Regions from separate parts of the Mesorhizobium sp. Ca11 genome, predicted to be linked through region 1. Evidence: riboswitches for the same ligand, from Rfam matches in the RefSeq annotation. Region 1 holds a riboswitch; the other holds the start of a gene.
What was found. A riboswitch is a leader RNA that binds a small molecule or an ion and turns the genes downstream of it on or off. The one in region 1 is predicted to bind S-adenosylmethionine.
Positions count from the first base shown of each region.

Region 2: it holds a riboswitch for S-adenosylmethionine, as region 1 does, so the genes downstream of both, metX (homoserine O-acetyltransferase MetX) here and LB538_RS14280 (O-succinylhomoserine sulfhydrylase) in region 1, are expected to answer to the same signal.

Region 1 covers NZ_JAIUHU010000007.1:28,949-32,354, reverse strand. Annotated here, with positions in the region: gene LB538_RS14285 (2'-deoxycytidine 5'-triphosphate deaminase) at 1-1,035, opposite strand, end outside; SAM riboswitch at 1,152-1,229, shown strand; gene LB538_RS14280 (O-succinylhomoserine sulfhydrylase) at 1,286-2,476, shown strand; gene LB538_RS14275 (ceramide glucosyltransferase) at 2,559-3,406, opposite strand, start outside.
Region 2 covers NZ_JAIUHU010000009.1:169,152-172,557, forward strand. Annotated here, with positions in the region: gene LB538_RS18160 (hypothetical protein) at 1-186, opposite strand, end outside; gene metW (methionine biosynthesis protein MetW) at 183-797, opposite strand; gene metX (homoserine O-acetyltransferase MetX) at 877-2,046, opposite strand; SAM riboswitch at 2,143-2,220, opposite strand; gene hisC (histidinol-phosphate transaminase) at 2,367-3,406, shown strand, end outside.

The sequences.
Region 1 (3,406 bases):
GAGTTCGGTGCCGTAAAGCGCCTGCGGGCGTTTCAGCATATGCTCGTAGACGAGACGGCCGACGATCTGGCCGTGGTCGAGGATAAAAGGCACCTCGTGGCTGCGCACTTCAAGCACCGCGCGGCTACCGCTGCCGCCGGCGGCGGAGTGGCCGAAGCCCGGATCGAAGAAGCCGGCATAATGGACGCGGAACTCGCCGACCAGCGGATCGAAGGGTGTCATCTCGGCGGCATAGAGCGGCGGCACGTGCACAGCTTCTCGGCTGACCAAGATATAGAATTCGTCCGGATCGAGCACCAGTTCGCCGGCGCCGCTCTTGTAGATCGGCTCCCAGAAATCGACGACATCCTGGGCGGCGCGCTTGTCGACGTCGACCAGTCCGGTGTGGTGCTTGCCGCGGTAGCCGACAAGGCCGTCCTTGTCGCCGTCGAGATCGATGGAGAGCGCGATGCCGCCGCCTGAAATATTGGGCGGCTCGGTGGCGACCAGCATCTCGGCGCGGTGAAGGTCGCGCAGCTCATTCTCCGAGAGCACCGCGTTGCCGGTGCGGAAGCGGATCTGCGACAGCCGCGAGCCGGCGCGCACGACGATCGGGAAGGTGCGCGGGCTGACCTCGAGATAGAGCGGCCCGCGGTAGCCGGCGGCAATCTTGTCGAACTCATGGCCGCGATCGGTCATGACGCGCGTGAAGATGTCGAGACGGCCGGTCGAGCTCTTCGGATTGGCCGAGGCCGACACGCTCGAAGGCAGCGCCAGGCTCTCGAGCAGCGGCACGATATAGACGCAGCCGGTTTCCAGCACCGCGCCCTCTGCAAGGCTGATCTCGTGCAGCTTCAGCCGCTCGAGCTTGTCGACGACCCGATGATCCGGACCCGGCAGGAACGAGGCACGCACGCGAAACGCCTTGTCGCCGAGCCTTAGATCGAGGCTGGCCGGCTGGATCTGGTCGGCGTCCAGCGCGCGCGGCGACTTCAGCGCCTTCGCCTCGAACAGCGCTGCGATGTCCTGATCCGGAAGAATGCCTGTTTGCCGCAAAGGCTGGCTCCGTTCACAAGGCCGGGCGAGGATCTAAGCAGACTCTTGCCGCCGGGCTGGTACAAACCTCTTAATGAAGCCGGCAATTGACGCAAGCGCGGCGCGGGTCTAAAGGGTCGTTATCCCGTGGTGATTTGGCCGGTCGGCTTGCAGCCACGTTAAACAAGTCGCTAAAGGACCGTCGAGCCGCAAGGCTATATGGACCGGTTGCGACTTCGCGGCCGGTTTTTTTGTGTCTGAAAGCAGGGCTATGAGCACCAAGAAGCGCAACTGGAAACCTCAGACGGCACTCGTGCATGGCGGAACGTTGCGTTCCGGTTTCGGCGAGACATCCGAGGCGATGTATCTCACCCAAGGCTATGTCTACGAGACGGCGCAAGCGGCGGAAGCCCGCTTCAAGGGCGAAGAGCCGGGCTTCATCTATTCGCGCTACGCCAACCCGACCGTCGACATGTTCGAAAAGCGCATGTGCGCGCTGGAAGGCGCCGAGGACGCCCGCGCCACCGCTTCCGGCATGGCCGCAGTAACCGCCGCGCTGCTCTGCAGCGCCAAGGCCGGAGATCATATCGTCGCGGCGCGCGCCCTGTTCGGCTCCTGCCGCTGGGTGGTCGAGACGCTGGCGCCGCGCTACGGCATCCAGGCGACGCTGGTCGACGGAACCGACATCGCCAATTGGGAAAAGGCGGTAAGGCCGAACACCAAGCTGTTCTTCCTGGAAAGCCCGACCAACCCGACGCTGGAGGTGGTCGACATCGCCGCCGTCGCCAGGCTCGCCAATTCGATCGGCGCCAGGCTGATCGTCGACAATGTCTTCGCCACGCCGCTGCAGCAGAAGCCCTTGCTGCTCGGCGCCCATATCGTCGTCTATTCGGCGACCAAGCATATAGACGGCCAGGGCCGCTGCCTGGGCGGCGTCATCCTGTCTGACAAGAAGTGGATCGACGAGAACCTGCACGACTATTTCCGCCACACCGGCCCGAGCCTGTCGCCCTTCAACGCCTGGACGCTGCTCAAAGGCCTGGAGACGCTGCCGCTACGCGTGCGCCAGCAGACGGAGAGCGCCGGCAAGATCGCCGATTTCCTGGCCGAGCGGCCGGAGATCGCCCGCGTCATCTATCCGGGCCGCGCCGATCATCCGCAAGCGGATATCGTCCAGAAGCAGATGTCGGGAGGCTCGACGCTGATCTGCCTCGACGTCAAAGGCGGCAAGCAGGCGGCCTTTGCCTTCCAGAACGCGCTCGACATCGTGCTGATCTCGAACAATCTCGGTGACGCCAAGAGCCTGATCACCCATCCGGCGACGACGACGCACAAGAACCTGAGCGACGAGGCCCGCGCCGAGCTCGGCATCGGGCCAGGCACGCTGAGGCTCTCCGTTGGCCTGGAGGACAGCGACGATCTGCTGGAAGACGTGGAACAGGCGCTGAAGGCAGCAAAATAGAAGGCTGAGAACGCCGCGGCCCGAGCCTTCCAGAGCCGCAATTCCGGACGGAAAACCGTTTCACACTTTTCCTGGAATTGCTCTAGGCGAGCTCCTCCAGCTCGGTCATCGCCTTGGTGCGGATGATCATGGCGTTGCCGCGCCATTCGACGGCGCCGCCGAACCAGGCGCGCGCCCAGATGGCCGGCAACAGGGCATCGCGCACGATCATCGCGATGATGCTGCGCGGCGACAAATACCAGCCCTTCGCAAAGGCCAGCAGCCATTCCGGCAGGTAGGCGATCGCCAGCACGCCCAAGGCCGTCGTGGGCAGGCTGACGCCGGCGCTTGCCGCTGCAATCAGCGCCAGCAGCAGCGGCACCGCAGCGCCAGTCAGGATCTCCGGCGCGAAGAACAGTGGGAAGGTAACCCGCCGCAGCCGCGCCCAGCGCGTCTGGCGCGACCAGATCTCGGCGAGCCTGCGCTGGCCGAGCGGCTGCTCGAACGGCGAGGCGACGAGGTTGACGTTGAGCCCCAGGCCGTTGACCAGCTTGGTGGCCGCCGCGTCCTCGGCGATCTCGGCGGCCAAAGCCTGGATGCCGCCATTGGCATCGAGCATCGGCTTGTTCCACAGCATGCTCTTGCCCTGGGCGAAGCCAAGGCCAAGCGCCTCGCCGGCATACTGCCAGCGCGCCTGCAGCGTGTTGAGGAAGGCGCATTCGACTTCGGCCCAAAACCCGTCCGGCCGCGAGCCGATCGGCGTCGAGCAGACGAGGCCGGTATCCGGCCGCCATGCCGCCATCAGGTGCTGGACATAGTCTCTCGGCATCAGCACGTTGGAATCGGCGAGGATCACCCAATCGTGCCGCGCCGCCTGCCAGCCCTTGACGCAGTTGTTGAGCTTGGGATTGGCGCTGACCCGATCGTCGCCGATCAGCAGCCGCGCGGGAA
Region 2 (3,406 bases), on a different contig from region 1:
GCTCCAGCAGACGTCGCCGCCGAACCATTCCAGCGGATGGCCCAGCCCGGCGGAAACCATCAAACCTGCAAGATGACCGCTGCGCGGCGATGTGCAGACGAGAATTCCCGCCCGTATTTCGGAAAGAATATTCGGGGGGATTTCCACCACTGCCGGCGATCGACGAAAGAAACGAATTTCCGTCATCGCCTCAGCAAAAACACCGCCTGCTGACCAAAAAAATTCCAGAACCACCAGGGCATCGACAGGCCGATCTTCTGGCCGTTGGCGTCGAGCGCGGTTGCCTTCTCGACGGTCGCGCCGAGTTCCTCGCAGAGGTTGACGAAGTCGCGGATGGTGCAGAAATGGATGTTGGGCGTGTCGTACCAGGAGTAGGGCAGGTCCTTGGTGACCGGCATCCTGCCCTTGACCAACAGCGAGAAGCGCACGCGCCAGTGGCCGAAATTGGGGAAGGAGACGATGGCGCGGTTGCCGATACGAAGCAGCTCGTCGAGCACCAGCTTCGGGTTCCGGGTCGCCTGCAGGGTCTGTGAGAGCACGACGAAGTCGAAGCCCTTGTCGGGATAGAATTCGAGGTCCTTGTCGGCATCGCCCTGGACGACGGAAAGGCCGCGCGCCACGCATTCGTTGACGCCGCGCTGCGACAGTTCCAGCCCGCGGCCGTCGACCTGCTTGGTCTCCTGCAGGAGTTCCAGAAGCAGTCCGTCGCCCGAGCCGACATCGAGGACGCGCGAATTGGCCGGGATGAGATCGGTGACGACCTCGAGGTCGACACGCTGGGCGCGATTGACGCTCATGGCTTCGCCTCCTGCATAGCGCATGATGCCGGTCCGAAAAGTCGGCGACTTTTTGCGTTCGCTGACCTTCGGTTCGGGGTCATAGACTTAGCCCCCTGGCGCGGGCGGCGGAGGCGATGAAGCCGTTGATGGCCGCGAACAGTTCCGGCTCGTCGAGCAGGAAGGCGTCGTGGCCGCGATCGGTTTCGATCTCGACGAAGGAGACGGAAGCGCCCGCCGCGTTCAAGGCATGCACGATCGATCGGCTCTCCTCGGTCGGGAACAGCCAGTCGCTGGTGAAGGAAACCAGGCAAAAACGCGTCTTGGTGCCGGCGAAGGCGTCGGCGAGGCGCCCGCCGTGATCGGCGGCAAGGTCGAAATAGTCCATCGCGCGGGTCAGATAGAGGTAGGAATTGGCGTCGAAGCGGTCGACGAAAGTCATGCCCTGATGGCGCAGATAGCTCTCGATCTGGAAATCGGCGTCGAAGCCGAAGGTCAGCGCCTCGCGGTCCTGCAAATTGCGGCCGAACTTGCGGTGGAGCGCGGCTTCCGAAAGGTAGGTGATGTGAGCGGCCATGCGCGCGACGGCGAGCCCTTTTTCCGGCCGCTTGCCGAAATCGAGATATTTGCCGCCATGCCAGTCGGGATCGGCCATGACGGCCTGTCGGCCGACTTCATGGAAGGCGATGTTCTGCGAGGAATGGCGGGCGCCGGTGGCGATGGGCAGGACGCAGAACACGCGCTCCGAATGGCTCGCCGCCCATTCCAGAACCTGCATGCCGCCCATCGAGCCGCCAAGCACGCAAAACAGCTTCTCGATGCCGAAATGATCGACCAGCATCGTCTGCGCGCGCACCATGTCGCGTATGGTGATGATCGGCAGGTCGAGCCCGTAGGGCTTGCCGGTCGCCGGGTTGGTCGAGGCCGGGCCGGTCGAGCCGAGGCAGCCGCCGACGACGTTGGAGCAGATGACGAAGAAACGGTTGGTGTCGATGATCCTGCCGGGGCCGATCAGAACCTCCCACCAGCCCGGCTTGCCGGTCACCGGATTGGTGTTGGCGACGTGCTGGTCGCCGGTCAGCGCGTGGCAGACGAGGATGGCGTTGGAGCGCGCGTCGTTGAGCGTGCCATAGGTCTGGTAGGCAATCTGGAAGGGCGAGAGCAGCGTTCCGGCGTCGAGCTTCAGCGGCTTGTCCGGGCCGAACCGCAGCACCGGGCTCGACGGATGGTCGGCCTCGTCGTTGGTTCTTGCAGCACGCTGAGCGGCCATGTCCGTCCTCATCCTGTCCCGCATCGGACTCGTCCCGACGCGGTGTCCGGCCGGCAGCGGACAATAAAAAACCGGCATTGCCGTCGCAAAGCCGGTTACAGGTTGCAAACGGCCCTTTAGCGAGTTGTTTAACGTGGCTGCAAGCCGACCGGCCAAATCACCACGGGAGTCTGGCAATCCTTCTAGGACCAGCGCCGCGCTTCGTCAACGGGTGGCCTCCTCGCGACCGGATACGGGTGCCAGGCGCCGGCCCTCGACATTCCAGCCCGTGGCCTGTATTTCCGCTGCGGCCTTGAAGGCCTTCTCGACGGATTTGTGACATGAAGCAGGATCAGCCCCGTCCGACGCCCCGCGCGGGCATCATGGACATCGAGGCCTATGTGCCGGGAAAAAGCAACGCGCCGGCCGGCGTGACGAAAGTCTACAAGCTGTCGGCGAACGAAAATCCGCTCGGGCCCTCGCCTAAGGCGATCGAGGCTGCGCGCGAGGTGGCGGCGAAGCTCGATGTCTATCCGGACGGCACGGCGCGGCGGCTGCGCGAGGCGATCGCTGAGGTGCATGGGCTGAATCCGGCCAACATCATCTGCTCCAACGGCTCCGACGAGATCCTGGGATTGCTGGCGCAGACCTATCTCGCGCCGGGCGACGAGGCCGTGTTCACCGAGCACGCCTTCATGGTCTACAAGATCTATATCCAGGCGGCGGGCGCCAAGCCGGTGGCGGTCAAGGAGACCGACGAGCGCGCCGACATCGACGCGATTCTCGCGGCGGTGACGCCGGCGACGCGGATCGTGTTCCTCGCCAATCCCAACAATCCGACGGGCACCTATGTGCCGTTCCAGGAAGTGCGCCGGCTGCACGCTGCATTGCCGAAGAACGTGCTCCTGGTGCTCGACGCGGCCTATGCTGAATATGTGCGGCGCAACGACTACGAGGCCGGCATCGAGCTGGCGGGCAGCTCCGAGAACGTGGTGATGACCCGCACCTTCTCCAAGCTCGGCCTCGGCGGCGCGCGTATCGGCTGGATGTACGGGCCGGCGCATATCGTCGATGCGATCAACCGCGTTCGCGGCCCCTTCAACGTCAACGCCACAGCGATCGAGGCCGGCATCGCCGCGATCCGCGACCGCGCCCATATCGAGCGCAGCGTGGCGCATAACGAGAAATGGCTGGCTTGGCTCAGCGCCGAGCTGACCGGGCTCGGCCTGCGCGTCACGCCCAGCGTCGGCAATTTCGTGCTGATCCATTTTCCCGACGGCAAGAAACATTCGGCGGCGGCGGCGGACGATTATCTGAGCGCGCGCGGCTACATCCTGCGCCGCGTCACCGGCTACGGCTTCCCCAATGCGCTGCGCATGAG